Regions from separate parts of the Nonomuraea sp. NBC_00507 genome, predicted to be linked through region 1. Evidence: riboswitches for the same ligand, from Rfam matches in the RefSeq annotation. Region 1 holds a riboswitch; each other region holds the start of a gene.

The links. A riboswitch is a leader RNA that binds a small molecule or an ion and turns the genes downstream of it on or off. The one in region 1 is predicted to bind cyclic di-AMP.
Region 2: another riboswitch for cyclic di-AMP. It lies ahead of OHA25_RS43270 (CHAP domain-containing protein); the one in region 1 lies ahead of OHA25_RS49420 (CHAP domain-containing protein).
Region 3: another riboswitch for cyclic di-AMP. It lies ahead of OHA25_RS40940 (CHAP domain-containing protein); the one in region 1 lies ahead of OHA25_RS49420 (CHAP domain-containing protein).
Region 4: another riboswitch for cyclic di-AMP. It lies ahead of OHA25_RS41015 (glycoside hydrolase family 25 protein); the one in region 1 lies ahead of OHA25_RS49420 (CHAP domain-containing protein).

Annotation. Positions count from the first base shown of each region.
Region 1 covers NZ_CP107853.1:10,305,415-10,308,758, forward strand. The annotation lists gene OHA25_RS49410 (cytochrome c biogenesis CcdA family protein) at 1-455, opposite strand, end outside; gene OHA25_RS49415 (redoxin domain-containing protein) at 486-1,070, opposite strand; gene OHA25_RS49420 (CHAP domain-containing protein) at 1,222-1,890, opposite strand; cyclic di-AMP (ydaO/yuaA leader) riboswitch at 1,904-2,048, opposite strand; partial or broken gene OHA25_RS49425 (hypothetical protein) at 2,468-2,512, shown strand; gene OHA25_RS49430 (sensor histidine kinase) at 2,520-2,879, shown strand; gene OHA25_RS49435 (response regulator transcription factor) at 2,876-3,344, shown strand, end outside.
Region 2 covers NZ_CP107853.1:8,975,820-8,979,163, forward strand. The annotation lists gene OHA25_RS43260 (aldo/keto reductase) at 54-875, shown strand; gene OHA25_RS43265 (Gfo/Idh/MocA family protein) at 896-1,849, shown strand; cyclic di-AMP (ydaO/yuaA leader) riboswitch at 1,967-2,103, shown strand; gene OHA25_RS43270 (CHAP domain-containing protein) at 2,115-2,801, shown strand; gene OHA25_RS43275 (alpha/beta fold hydrolase) at 2,888-3,344, opposite strand, start outside.
Region 3 covers NZ_CP107853.1:8,492,044-8,495,387, reverse strand. The annotation lists gene OHA25_RS40950 (cupin domain-containing protein) at 253-660, shown strand; gene OHA25_RS40945 (hypothetical protein) at 1,019-1,210, shown strand; cyclic di-AMP (ydaO/yuaA leader) riboswitch at 1,511-1,657, shown strand; gene OHA25_RS40940 (CHAP domain-containing protein) at 1,671-2,354, shown strand; gene OHA25_RS40935 (class I SAM-dependent methyltransferase) at 2,715-3,344, shown strand, end outside.
Region 4 covers NZ_CP107853.1:8,507,872-8,511,215, forward strand. The annotation lists gene OHA25_RS41005 (hypothetical protein) at 1-785, shown strand, start outside; gene OHA25_RS41010 (HoxN/HupN/NixA family nickel/cobalt transporter) at 824-1,072, shown strand; cyclic di-AMP (ydaO/yuaA leader) riboswitch at 1,791-1,937, shown strand; gene OHA25_RS41015 (glycoside hydrolase family 25 protein) at 1,950-2,729, shown strand; gene OHA25_RS41020 (M15 family metallopeptidase) at 3,325-3,344, shown strand, end outside.

The DNA of each region.
Region 1 (3,344 bases):
GCGAGGAACGGGCCGATGGTGCACGACAGCGAGGCCACGGCGTAGCTCAGGCCGTATCCGTACAGCGAGGGAAGCGAGGCGATGGGACGGCCGGTGGCCAGCCGGGGCGTGCGGATCAGCAGCTCCCGCCCGCTCAGCAGCCATACGCCGAGCCCGGTCAGGGCCAGGCCGATGAGGATCGTCACCCACGGCAGGTATTGGCCCACCGACACCGCCAGCGGGGTCACCACCAGGCCGAACACCCCGAAAACCGTGACGAATCCCGCGGTCATGGCCGCCCCGAGCAGCAGAGCGCGCGCCACCGGCCCGCGCGACGACACGCCGCCCGCCGGGCGGGTGTCGTCGTCGGCCACGAGCATGGTCAGGTACGCGGGCAGCAGCGCGAACCCGCAGGGATTGAACGCCGCCACCAGGCCCGCGGCCAGGGCCAGCGCCAACGGCACGTCACCGATCATGTCCGGCTCCGGCTCGGCCGCGGCGCGGCGTCAGGCGGCGAGCAGCTTGGCGACAAGGCTATCGAGCTCATCGGAGTCGAGCGGGCCGGAGGCTTTCGCGGTTGTTCCGTCCGGTTTCATGAACACGAACGTGGACTGCTGGGTGATCCCGAGCCGGGTCCACACCACGCCCTTCTCATCCGACAGGTGGGCGAGGTCGCCGGTCCCGGTACGCCGGACGAAGTCCTTCATCGCCGCCTCACTGTCCAGGCCGGCGACCCCCACGAACGCGACGTCGGCGTACTTCTTGGCAGCCGCCTTGACGGCCGGCGCCTCCGACTGGCACTTGGGACACCACGGCGCCCAGAACCAGAACACGACCGGCTTGCCCGCCAGGCTCGCACCGTCGAAGGTCTGCCCGCCCAGTGTGGTGGCGGTGAACTTCAAGGCGTCGGGAACCCGCGCGTCACCGGACGCACCGGGCGTGCCAGATGCCGTGGTCGCGGGAGCCGGGGTGGCCGTCGCCACGGTCGCCGACACGGGCGCATCACCCCGGACCGTCTCAACGGCCCCGCCGCACCCGGCGATCAACAACCCCGCCGCCACGAGGACGGCCATCACACGAATTCTGCCCACGTCGTGAGGATAGGCCCAGGCCGCGGGCGCGAATCTTACGAGCCGATGACAACACCGATCTTGCGCGCATTGATAGGCAGGCACACATGCGACGGGTGGTGCAGGACCCTGTCCTGCACCACCCGTTATTTTCTGGCGACCTGCCTTGGGGTCAGGCCTTGTACTCGGGGTAGCCGTAGCCCACGACGTGGGCCTTGGGCCGGATGCGCTGCTCGACCTTGCCGTTTCCGGTGTTGCCCTCGATCGCGGTGATGGTGCCGTCGCCGTTGTCCTTCTTGACCATGCCGACGTGGTCGATGCCGTCGGTGCCCTGGCCGTTCCAGTCGTAGAAGACGACGGCGCCGGGCTTGGCCTCGGTGCCCCAGTGCTTGTTGGCCTGGAACCACTTGGCGTAGCTGACGGTGTAGGCGTCCCAGCCCATCGTGGGGCGGGCGCCGGCCTGCTCGCCGACCCAGGAGATGAACATGGCGCACCACGGGGCGTTGGCGTAGGCCTGCAGGCTGCCGCCGTCGCGGGCGACGGTCTCGGCTGCCCGCGGGGAGGACATGTACCAGCTGTGGAACGGGGTGCCGCCGCCGGCGGCGTTCTCGCTCACGCCGATCTGCGACTCGGCGATCTTCAGTACGGTGTCGGCGCTCACCTGGCCGGCGCCCTTCTGCGGGATGGCCTGGGAGGCGGGGAGGTTGGACCGCGCGGGTTGCGTGGACTGCTGGTCGGCGGCGAAGGCCGGGGATCCGGCGACGACCGTCGCGGCCATCCCGGCGGCGACCAGGGAGAGGCTTGCGGACGTCAGGGCACGAGCGAAGACGTTCTTGGCCATGGGTGAAAAATGCTCCTAGCTTCCATGCCGCCTACCGGGTTAGCTGACGGGTTCGGGCGTGGAAGTGCCCTACGGGGCGCTCGTGTCGAGCGCGCCGATTCACCCCAGATGAAGTGGGTCCCCGGTTCCGCAGATTGCGAATTCGGCGGCCGCGTCATGGTCACGGACTCGAATGTCCATGCCGATGAGACGCGGTCTCGGCAATACGGAGGACGTTACGCGGCACTGCCAGGCGTACGCCCTGAGTCCTCTAACGTAAGCGAACGGCATAGAAAGATGCAAACCCCGATGGGGAGCAGGCAACAGAATGCCCTATGAGATAGGCGATCGGGGCGAAATCCTTTACCTACTCCCACCCATCGCCGGGGTTTGTCAGAGCGCTTTCACTCGGGCGCGTCGAAAGAGGGCACCCCTGGGCCGGGTGGCGGCCTTGACCCGGCAGCAGTCGCTCGCGCTGCGGGAGCGGGCGATGCGGCTGGAAAAGGAGCAAGAACTGGCAGCCGAGCGGGCGGCCCAGCACGAGCGGGCGAGGATCGCCCGGGACATGCACGACATCCTCGCCCACGCGGTCAGTCTCATGGTGGTCCAGGCGGAGTCCGGCCCGCTCGCCGTACGCACCCGGCCGGAGCGTGCGGAGGCGGCTTTCGAGGCGATCGCCGCCAGCGGCAGAGACGCCGCTCGAGCTGTCGCACGACGTCGAGGTCGCCGCGTACCGGATCATCCAGGAGTCGCTCACCAACGTCGTCAAGCACGCCGGCGCCGGCTCGGCGGAGGTTCACCTCGCGTGGGAGCGCGACGCGCTGCGGGTCACCGTCACCGATGACGGCCACGGCCCGGGGCCGGCCGACGCGGGCGGCCAAGGGCTGATCGGCATCAGGGAGCGGGCGGCGGCGGGCGGCGGGGACGCCATGTTCGGGCCCGCGCCTTCGGGCCGGGGTTTCCAGGTCTCGGTACGGCTCCCGCGCGGGCACGCGGAGGTGGCCCGATGACGATCAACGTGGTACGCGCCCACCAGCCCCAGGTGCTCCTCCTCGACATCCGGATGCCGCACATGGACGGCATCGACGCCGCCCGGGTCGTGTGCGCGGAGACGGACACCCGCGTCCTGATGCTGACCACTTTCGACCAGGACGACTACGTCTACGACGCCCTCCACGCCGGGGCGAGCGGCTTTCTGCTGAAGGACGTGCGCAGGGACGACCTGGTGCATGCCGTCCGGGTGGTGGCCGCCGGGGAGTCGCTGCTCGCACCGGCCGTGACCCGGCGGCTGATCGACGACATGGTGTCCAAGCGGCCCAGGAGACGACCCGTCGGGCTCGACCTCCTCACCACCCGGGAGCGGGAGACGCTGATGTTGCTCGGTCGCGGCCTGTCCAATGCGGAGATCGCCGCGGCGTTCGTCGTCAGCGAGCACACGGTGAAGACCCACGTCAGCAACGTGTTCGCCAAGCTGG
Region 2 (3,344 bases), 1.3 Mb from region 1:
AGTTAGCCTTGTCGCCTTAAGCCGCCTGGAACGGAACGTGAACAATGGAGGGTATGAACTCGCTCATGCTCAACACCGACGGCGTGCAGATCCCGCAGCTCGGGTTCGGCGTCTGGCAGATTCCCGGCGGCGAGGCCGAGCAAACCGTGCGGATCGCTCTGGAGGCCGGCTACCGGCACATCGACACCGCCTCCGCGTACGGCAATGAGGAGGGCGTGGGCCGGGCCGTGCGCAGCGCCAAGCGCCCCCGCCATAAGCTGTTCGTCACCACCAAGCTGTGGAACGCCGACCACGGCCGCGCCGAGCAGGCCTTCGATGAGAGCCTGGCCAGGCTGGGCCTCGACTACGTCGATCTTTTCCTCATCCACTGGCCTGTCCCGAAGCAGGACAAGTACGTGCAGGCGTGGAAGGCCCTCGAAAAGATCTACCGTGACGGGCGGGCCAAGGCCATCGGCACCTCCAACTTCACCGTCAAGACCCTCACCCGGCTGATGGACGAGACCGACATCACGCCGTCCATCAACCAGATCGAGCTCCACCCCTACCTGCAACAGCGCGAGATGCGGGCCTTCCACGAGGCCAACGGCATCCTGACCGAGGCGTGGAGCCCACTGGGCCAGGGCCAGGGCCTGCTCGACGACCCGGCACTGAGCGTGCTGTCCGGCAAGTACGGCAAGACGCCCGCCCAGATCGTGCTGCGCTGGCACCTGCAGCTCGGCAACGTCGTCATCCCCAAGTCCGCCACCCCGTCGCGGATCCGCGAGAACATCGACGTGTTCGACTTCATCCTCGACGCCGAGGACATGGCCGCGATCGGCGCCATGAACAGGAACAAGCGCATCGGACCCGACCCCGACACCTTCAACATGACCTGATACGTCTACGATCTCCCCTTGTGCGGGATTTTGCATGGGGAATAGCGGCGACAGGTGTCATAGCGCGCACGGTGGGAGCGGCCATCGTGGCCGAACCGGGCATGCGGGTGGCCGCCGTCGGCTCTAGGAACCTCGGCCGGGCACAGGCCCTGGCCGCGACGCTGGGCGCGGAGTCGGCCTACGACTCCTATGAGCGGCTGTGCGCCGACCCGGCCGTGGACGCGATCTACGTGGCCACTCCGCATGCCCAGCACCTTCAGGTCGCCGAGGCCGCCATCGCCGCCGGCAAGGCCGTGCTGTGCGAGAAGCCGCTGGCGGCCACCGTGGACGACGCCGAGAAGATGGTGCGCCTGGCACGCGAGGCGGGCGTCTTCTTGATGGAGGCCATGTGGATGAGGTTCAACCCCCTCATCCAGAAGATCGCCTCCGATGAGCGCTTCGGCGAGATCCGCTCCGTGCAGGCCTCCTTCGGCTTCTCCCTGCCCTACGACCCCGCCCACCGGCTCTGGGCGCCCGAGCTGGGCGGCGGCGCGCTGCTCGACCTGGGGATCTACCCGTTCGGGCTGGCCCAGCTGCTCCTCGGCATGCCCTCCGGCCTGCGGGTCACCGGCTCCCTGGCCCCGAACGGGGTGGACGCGGAGACCGCCGGCGTTTTGCTCTATCCCGGTGGCAGGCACGCACTCGTGTCGACCTCGTTGCTCGGGAATTACCCGAACAATGCCAGCGTTGTAGGAACTCAGATGCGGGCGGACCTCCAGGCTCCGTTCTGGGCGCCGCAGCGGATCCTTCTCACCGGGCCCTCCATGGAGCCGGAAGAGCACGTGCTCGATCCGGCCGACAACGGGTACGCCGGAGAGCTCCGCGAAGTCCGTGCCGCGACGGCCGAAGGCAGGACCGAAAGCTCGATCATGCCGCTTGACGAGTCCCTTGCCATGATGGGGCTTCTGGCCGACGCTCGCAGGCAACTCGCCTAGCTGGGCTTTTATGTAGTTGTAATCCCCTTGCCCCATGTATTACCTTATGGGGCATCTTGCGGCATGCGTCCGGTTTGTCCGGACACGTCCGACCATCGCACGAAACATCACAGGACAGTCCTGTGACCGCTGAATCCGCCTTGCGCGGAACCGGGGACCCATGTCCTTTGGGGCGAATCGGCACTTCGGTGCCGTAGGGCAGCTTCCACGCCCGAGCCCGTCAGCTAACCCGGTAAGCGGCATGGAAGCAAGGAGTAATCCCTCGATGGCCAAGCACCCCACTTTCGCTGCCCACAAGATCAACCTCGCGCGCGCCGCCCTCGGCGCCACCATCCTCGCCTCCGCAGTCACCGCTCACGTCACGGGCACCGCCATCGCCGCGACGGACAAGCAGCCGGTCGCCTCCAAGGCCGAGCACGCCGGCATCAAGACCGCCACGACCGACGAGAACAAGATCAACGTCACCGCCGCCCAGGTCCTGGCCCTGGCCAGGTCCCAGGTGGGCACCAGCGAGAACGCCGCCGGCGGCGGCACCAAATACCAGCAGTGGTACGCCAACTCCCAGCGCGCCGCCGAGACCATCGCCCGTGACGGCGGCAGCCGCGCCGACTACCTGAACGCCGCCTGGTGCGCGATGTTCGTCTCCTGGGTCGGCGAGCAGACCGGCGCCCGCCCGCAGATCGGCTGGGACGCCTGGACCGTCGCCCACGCCAAGTGGTTCAAGGCCAACAACCGTTTCGGCACCGTCGCCAAGCCCGGCGCCGTCGTGTACTTCTCTTGGAGCGGCAGCAAGGACATCCGCGACATCAAGCACGTCGGGTTCGTCGTGAAGGACAACCAGGACGGCACCGTCTCCACCATCGAGGGCAACACCGGCAACGGCAAGGTCGAAGAGCGGACCCGGCCGAAGGCGCACGTCGTCGGCTACGGCTACCCCGAGTACGCCGCCTGACCCTCTGCACATCCGAACGAGCGCGCGTCCCGCCGCGGGACGCGCGCTCGCGGCGTTCAGGGGTTCTTCCCGTGATCGCCCATCCATCACTCCATGAAGAACCGCCCCAGAGCGGCGGCGACCGCGGCCGGATCGTTCTCCATCGGGATGTGACCGGCGTTCGGGACGCGGACCAGGGAGGTGTTCGGCATCTCGGCGGCGAAACGCTCGGCGTACCGGACCTCCTGGAAGGTGTCGTCCTCCCCCCACACCAGCAGCTTCGGCGTCCCGTCGGCCTGCAGCGCGGGCACCAGGTCCAGCGTGTAGCGGCCGTCGGCGGCTCCCGCCAGCGCCATCCACGACCGTCGCACCCGGGCGTCGTTCCACGGGTCCAGGTAGTCGGCCAGCTCGGCCTCCGTCGCGGGGCGGTGCAGGGCCGTGGTGACGGCCGTGCGGCGGGCGGCCAGCAACTCCTCCGCGGTCACCGCCGCCACCACCGCCGGATCACGGAAACGGGCCACGCCCGGCACCGGCCACGAGTCGTACGTGACCGAGTTGACCAGC
Region 3 (3,344 bases), 1.8 Mb from region 1:
CGACCTGGGCTGAGAAACCGGAGTTCACTGCGACGTCCAAGGTCGGGGGGTGCTGGACGCGCTACCGCAAACCCAGCAGCACCAAACTCGGGAGGCCAGACCTCCATGACCGTAAATCGGTCACGCTCCCTGACTTGAACCGGGGTCGAGGGCAAGGCGGCCATAATTCGGCTGTCACAGATCCCTGTGCTGCCTTGTCCTTATTGAAGAGAACCAACACAACCGGAGAAGGTGAGGTTTCCCATCATGAGCATGGAAGACACCAATACGACTCCGCCGTCGCCGACGGTGCAGATCCTCGCGTCGGTCCCGAACGCACCGATCCCCGACAATGCTGAGGCGACGACTGTCTTGATCACTCTGCCGCCTGGCAGCCCGGGTAACCCGCCGCACCGCCACCCCGGCCCCGGGTTCGGGTACGTGGTCAAGGGCGAGATGCTCTTCGAGCTGGAGGGCGAACCGGAGCGCGTCATCAAGGCCGGGGAGACGTTCTGGGAGCCGGGCGGCGACGTCATCCATTACCAGGGCGGCAACAACCTTTCGGACGGCGAAACCGTATACCTCGCCACGCTGCTCTGTGCGCCCGGACAGCCGGTGGTCATACCGGTGAGCGCGGAAGAGCTCGAGGCGCGCCGGGACCGCCGGGCACCTCGCCCGTGACGAGCGGGTGGGGAGGCAGCCGCGTGTCCGCCTCCCTACCCAGCCATTCCACTCCTCACCGAAACGATGGCCGCGGGGGACGTTAGAGGCGGCTCCCTGACCGAAGCCGAGTGTTGCAGTACAAAGCACGTACAGGCTCTGTGACGGACCCATGGCCCCACGTGAAGCGGAACGACCAGGGCCCCGTCGCCTTCCCCAACGGGCTGAACTCCGTGACCCCGCCCGGCGGCCGCTACTTGATGTTCGGCCTCAGCGACCGGCAGCCCGGCGAATGGGCGGGCAGGCTCGCAAAGCCTGCTGGCTGCGCAAGTAGTTAAGGCCCCGGCATCGCTGCCACCCAACGATCATAGGGCTTCCGATGCAGCGTGGACGCGGGCTGGCCAGAGTGCAACGACTCGCCGAACTGCGTCGTCCAGGCGTCATCGTCGGATACGTCTACGACTTCTCGTTCGACGACTATGCGCCCGGCCTCACCGAAGCGGCCCCGGTCCCGCAGGTGTCCCACTGGTGGGCACGTCACGTGCTCCCCATTGACCCGTTGCAGGCTTAGCGGGCGTGGCGGTCCTTACGAAACAACTCTCGTCCCCGGCCCTGCGCGATGTGTCCTGAACGGCGCGCAAAGTGCCCTAGTAAACCCCTTCTACGATCGGATGTAGGTAAAGAATTTTGCCGCAATCGCCTACGCCGTAGGGGATTCTGTTGCGTTCATTCGAACCCGGCTTGCATCTTTCTATGCCATTCGCTTACCTTCAATGACTTAGGGCGTACGCCTGGTAGCACTTCATGCCGTGTGACGCCTCCGTATTGCCGAGACCGTGTCTCACCAGCGCGAACATCATGTTCGTGAAGGTGACCGCGGCCGCCGAATTCGCGATCTCGCGGAGCCGGGGACCCATTTCCCTGGGGTGAATCGGCGCGCTCCATACCGGTGCGCTCCGTAGGGCACTTCCACGCCCGAACCCGTCAGCTAACCCGGTAGGCGGCATGGAAGCAAGGAGCAATCCCAAGTAATGCCCAAGAACGTCATCCCCCATGCCCTGAAGCCCGCAGGCCTTTCCCTGTTCGCCGCCGGGATCAGCGTGGCAGCCGGCGCGGCTTTTGCCGGCAGCCCGGCCTTTGCCGCCGACCACCACTCCACAGCGCAATCCTCGCGATCCAACGTCGTCTCCTCCCAGGCAATCCCGCAGAAGGGTGCCGCTCAGGTGAGCGCCGACGCCATATTGAAGATCGCCGAGTCGCAGATCGGCGTGACGGAGAACGCTGCCGGCGGCGGCACGCCGTTCCACAGCTGGTACATGTCCTCCCCGCGGGCGGCCGAGACCCTGTCCCGCGACGGCGGCAGCGTGCAGGCCTACGCCAACGCCCCGTGGTGCGCCATGTTCGTCTCCTGGGTGGGTGAGAAAGCCGGCGCCCGCCCGACGGTCGGCTGGGACGCTTACACCGTCACCTGGGCCAAGTGGTTCCAGGCCAACAACCGGTGGGACACCGTGGCCAAGCCCGGTTCCGTGGTCTTCTTCGACTGGAACGGCAAGAGCACTACTGGCATCGACCACATGGGCCTGGTGAAGAAGGACAACGGCGACGGCACGATCACCACGATCGAGGGCAACACCGGGAACGGCAAGGTCGAGCAGCGTATCCGGCCCAAGTCCCAGGTCGTCGGCTACGGCCACCCCGAATACAAGTCGGCCTGACCGCAAGAAGGCCAACAGACTCCTTGCCAGTTGCGATGGTCGGGGAAGCACGGGTGGTGCAGGGGGCGCGGTGCGGCTCCCTGCACCACCCGTTGCGTTTGAACCGTCAAGAGTCCCCTCCGGCGTGCAATTCCTCGGCTGTCGACCAGTCCACAGGTAGCGGCATCGGGGTAGGACTCTCCCCGCCTTTGCGGTTCCGGCTAGGTCGGCCGGCCCAGGAAAGACGAATCAACGGGCGCGTACGGGTGGCGTCGGCGACACCATTCACCTGCGCGCCACGTGCCCGGCTCAGGACGGCGGTTATGGTGCCCGCTCGGGTGCCGTCCTTGGAAGGCGTTCGAGAGAGGGTAGAAGCCACCCATGGCCTCCAACGAGCGCACCGAACGCCTACGTCGCTATTGGGACAAGCACGCCCGCTCCTATGACAAGGAGATGGGATTCTTCGACCGGCATGTCTTCGGCGACACCCGCGCCTGGATCTGCTCCCAGGCCGCTGGCGACGTGCTCGAGGTGGCCATCGGTACGGGGCTCAACCTTCCGCACTATCCCGAGGACGTTCGGTTGACTGCGATCGAATGGAGCCCGGCCATGCTCCAGCGCGCCCGGCAGCGGGCGGCCAAGCTCGGCCTGCAGGCCGACCTGCGTGAAGGCGACGCGCAGGCGCTCGACTTCGCCGACGACACCTTCGACACCGTCGTCTGCACCTTCTCCCTGTGCTCCATCCAGGATCATCGCCGAGCGGTCATCGAGATGGTGCGCGTGCTACGGCCCGGCGGGCTTCTGCTGCTCGCCGATCACGTTGCCGCCTCGGCCTGGCCCGCCCGCGCCGTGCAACGCCTGCTCGAACTCGTCACGGTCCCCTTGGGCGAGGAACACTTCCTGCGGCGCCCGATCGACGCGGTACGAGAGCAAGGCCTCAGCATCGAACGCCATGACCGATTCAAGATCGGCATTGTTGAGCGGCTCGCGGCCCGCAAACCGCCGGGGCGC
Region 4 (3,344 bases), 1.8 Mb from region 1:
CCCGCAACCCAGCCGCCCACGCCTCTCTCAACGACTCAGGCTCGGTGGCCAGTCTGTTGGAGGCGCTGCGGAGGGCGGGGGCTACGGACCAGGTCGCTATGCTGCTGGCCCGCAACCCAGCCGCTCACGCCTCCCTGGACCACCCCTACGGCTCGGTGATCTGGCTACTGGAAGCGCTGTGGGAAGCGGGTGCCACCGAGCAGGTCACCGTGCTGGCCGGACGAGCCGCCTCCCACGACGACCCATTCCTGGTGGCCTGGGTGTTGAAGGAACTGCGGAGAATGGGGGCTACGGACCAGGTCGCCATGCTGCTGGCCCGCAACACAGCCGCTCACGCCTCCCTCGACCACCCGGGCTCGGTGACCTCGCTACTGGACGCGCTGTGGGAAGCGGGTGCCACCGAGCAGGTCACCGTGCTGGCCGGACGAGCCGCCTCCCACGCCGCCTTAGACTGGCCGGCCCCGGTGGCCGGCCTACTAGACACGCTGCGGGAGTTGGGGACGGAGGAGCAGGTCGCTATCCTGCTGACCCGCAACCCAGCCGCCCACGTCCGTCTCGACCACCCCTACGGCGCGAGGCCGCCGAGTTGGGAAGTGGCCGACCTGCTGGAAGCGCTGCGGCAAGTCGGTGCCACCGAACAGGTCACCGTGCTGGCCGAACGCCTTCCTGCCGCCGGAAGGTTTGATGAGTTCATGGGCATCGGCGATTACCGGGAGCGTTTTGCGTTCGGACGGGAACCCGACGGAATCCCTGCTCTCCCCTGGGGGTGGGAGGACCTGGACTGACCACAAAGCAGGTTTCATGCGGGTCAGCCGGGCGGGTCATGAGCGCGATCGCCACGTTGGTGATGTTGCTGGCCTCCTGCACGGCGTTTAGTAACCCGCTTCGGAAGATCTACTACAACCTCTCGACCACCGGCCTGTCAATCTTCGTCGCATTCGCGGTCGGCACCGTCGAGCTTCTCGACGTCCTTGCCGAACAGCTCAACGTCGCCGACCGTCAGCCCTGGGCAACTCTCGCCGCCGTGGACCTCAATGCCATCGGCTACGTCATCGTCGGCACCTTCTGCTGACATGGCTCGGCAGCGTCGCCTACTGGAAGCTCGCCAAGCTGGAGCAGCGCTACGCGGCCCCCACTTGCGAGCGACGTGGCGGTAAGCAGCATCGCCTCAACAATGATGTCGAAGAGAAACTGAGTACGAGCGATGCGCGCGTCGACGGCGCAAGTACTGCTCAAGAAGGCTGCAATGGGCGTTAACAGACAGCCCCGGACCCGCGCGATGCGTTGCCGTCCCTCGGCAGGCCAAACCGAGATTTCCAAGGCGCGCCATTCGTTCCGCTCTCAACCGAGGTCTCCCAAGCGAAAGCCATCCGAGCCGAGTGACTATGGTGGCCAGCAGGGCTCGCGGCAGCAATCCCTAAAGGACCTACGTCACGGTTACTGGTCCCGTCAGGTTCAGCCACAACAGCGTCCTGAGCGCCACCAGCCCCATCGGTTGATCCTCGCACCGCGCAATCGGAAAAGGCGGGGTCGATTCGCCTTCTCGTACGCAACGGGAGCCGAGAGCGGAAGCGGCCAGGCAAACTTTACCCACTCCCAAACCCGCTGCTGGCACGGCATTTCAGGCCTGCTCTGAGGCCGATACGCCGAGAATGAATTTGCTCCGCTTGCACCCTCTTTGGGATATATGTACCTTTTGCGTAATCGCGACACACGTCTTGGCGAGCTTCTCGTCGCATCGTTGCCGCTTCGTTGACCGGACCGTGCGCAGTCCTGGAGATCTTCAGGGCAGCGCCCGGCCGCCGAATCCGCGCCTCGCGGAACCGGGGACCCATCCTCTTTTCGGGGTGAATCGGACGCCAGCTCAGGCTGCGCCCGTAGGGCACTTCCAGGCCCGAACCCGTCAGCTAACCCGGTAGGCGGCATGGAAGCAAGGAGTCAATGCCCTCATGCCCAAGCCTCGGCTTGCCACGATCGCCCATACTCTCAAGAACCATCTCGATCTCCCCAGCAAGCGCTTCAGCCTCGCCATCGGCGGTGCGATCCTGGCCGGAACCACCGCCATCACAGGCGTAGCCGGCCAGGCGGTCGCTTCGTCCACCACCCAGCACAGCGCGGTCCACGAAGCTCAGCCGGAAACCGGATCGCTCGCCTACGGCGTGGATGTCTCCAGGTACCAGCCCGACTACGACTGGAACGCCAGCCCGGCCCAGTTCGGCATCATCAAGGCCACCGAGGGCGTGACCTTCCGCGACGCCTCGTTCACCCGCCACTGGAGCGAACTGGCCAAGAAGGGCATCGTGCGCGGGGCCTACCACTACGGCCACCCCTCCAACGACCCCATCGCCGAGGCGGAGCACTTCCTGTCCATGGTGAACTCCCAGCCCGCCAAGGCCGGCGACCTGCTGGTCCTGGACCTGGAGACCACCGACGGCCAGTCCGTCGCCGAGGTCAACTCCTGGGCCAAGGCATGGCTGTCGCACGTGAAGGCCAAGACCGGGGTCACCCCGATGCTCTACAGCGGCTGGAACTTCGCCAACACCTACGGCAAGGGCCTGGCCGAATACCCGCTCTGGGTCGCCCACTACAGCAAGCCCAAGGGCCAGCTTGCCCCGCCTGCCGACTGGAAGTCCTGGGCGATCCACCAGTACACCGACTCCCCCATCGACCAGAACGTCTCCGCGCTGACCCCTGACCAGTTGCGCAAGCTGGGCCGCTCCGCTGTCTGACGGAGGAGACGGATACAGCATCAGTCGGTCCCTCAAGGATGTGGCTCGGTAGAGGTCGGGAGGCAGTTCGCGCCCTTCCAACCTCTACCGAATTCCCTCCGCTTGACGGCGGATTCCGGCGCGCTCCCCGACGCCCAAAACGACTAAGTCGCTTAGGTAGTGTCAAGGGCGGACCTCACCCTCGGATGGACCATCGCCCTGGCCGGTGTCGTCCTGGCGATCTCCTCCTGCGCCGTAATCGCGTGACTTCGCGAGTCTTGCCTATGCTCACGCCGAGCTGTCGCGGATCTCTCCTCGATCCCAGGCCCACGGCTACATCGCGGCTCTTGACCACTGCCCCACCGCTACCGCAAGGCGGCCGTGGCGATCCGGTACGGCGACAAGTCCGAGAGCTTACATCCCATCTGACCTGCCGAAACATCGCATATGGTGGAAGGATGAAGCGTGCTGCAGCCATGGCGCTCGTGGTGTTCGCGTCTGTTTCATGCGGCGCGGCGGAGCCGGACGCGGCGCCAGCTCGTGTGCCAGGACGTCTGTTCCCGCAAACGAGAAGCCCGATTCACCGACGCCCGCGCCGAGTCCGACTGCACCGCCCGTGTTCAAGGCCAAAGTCTC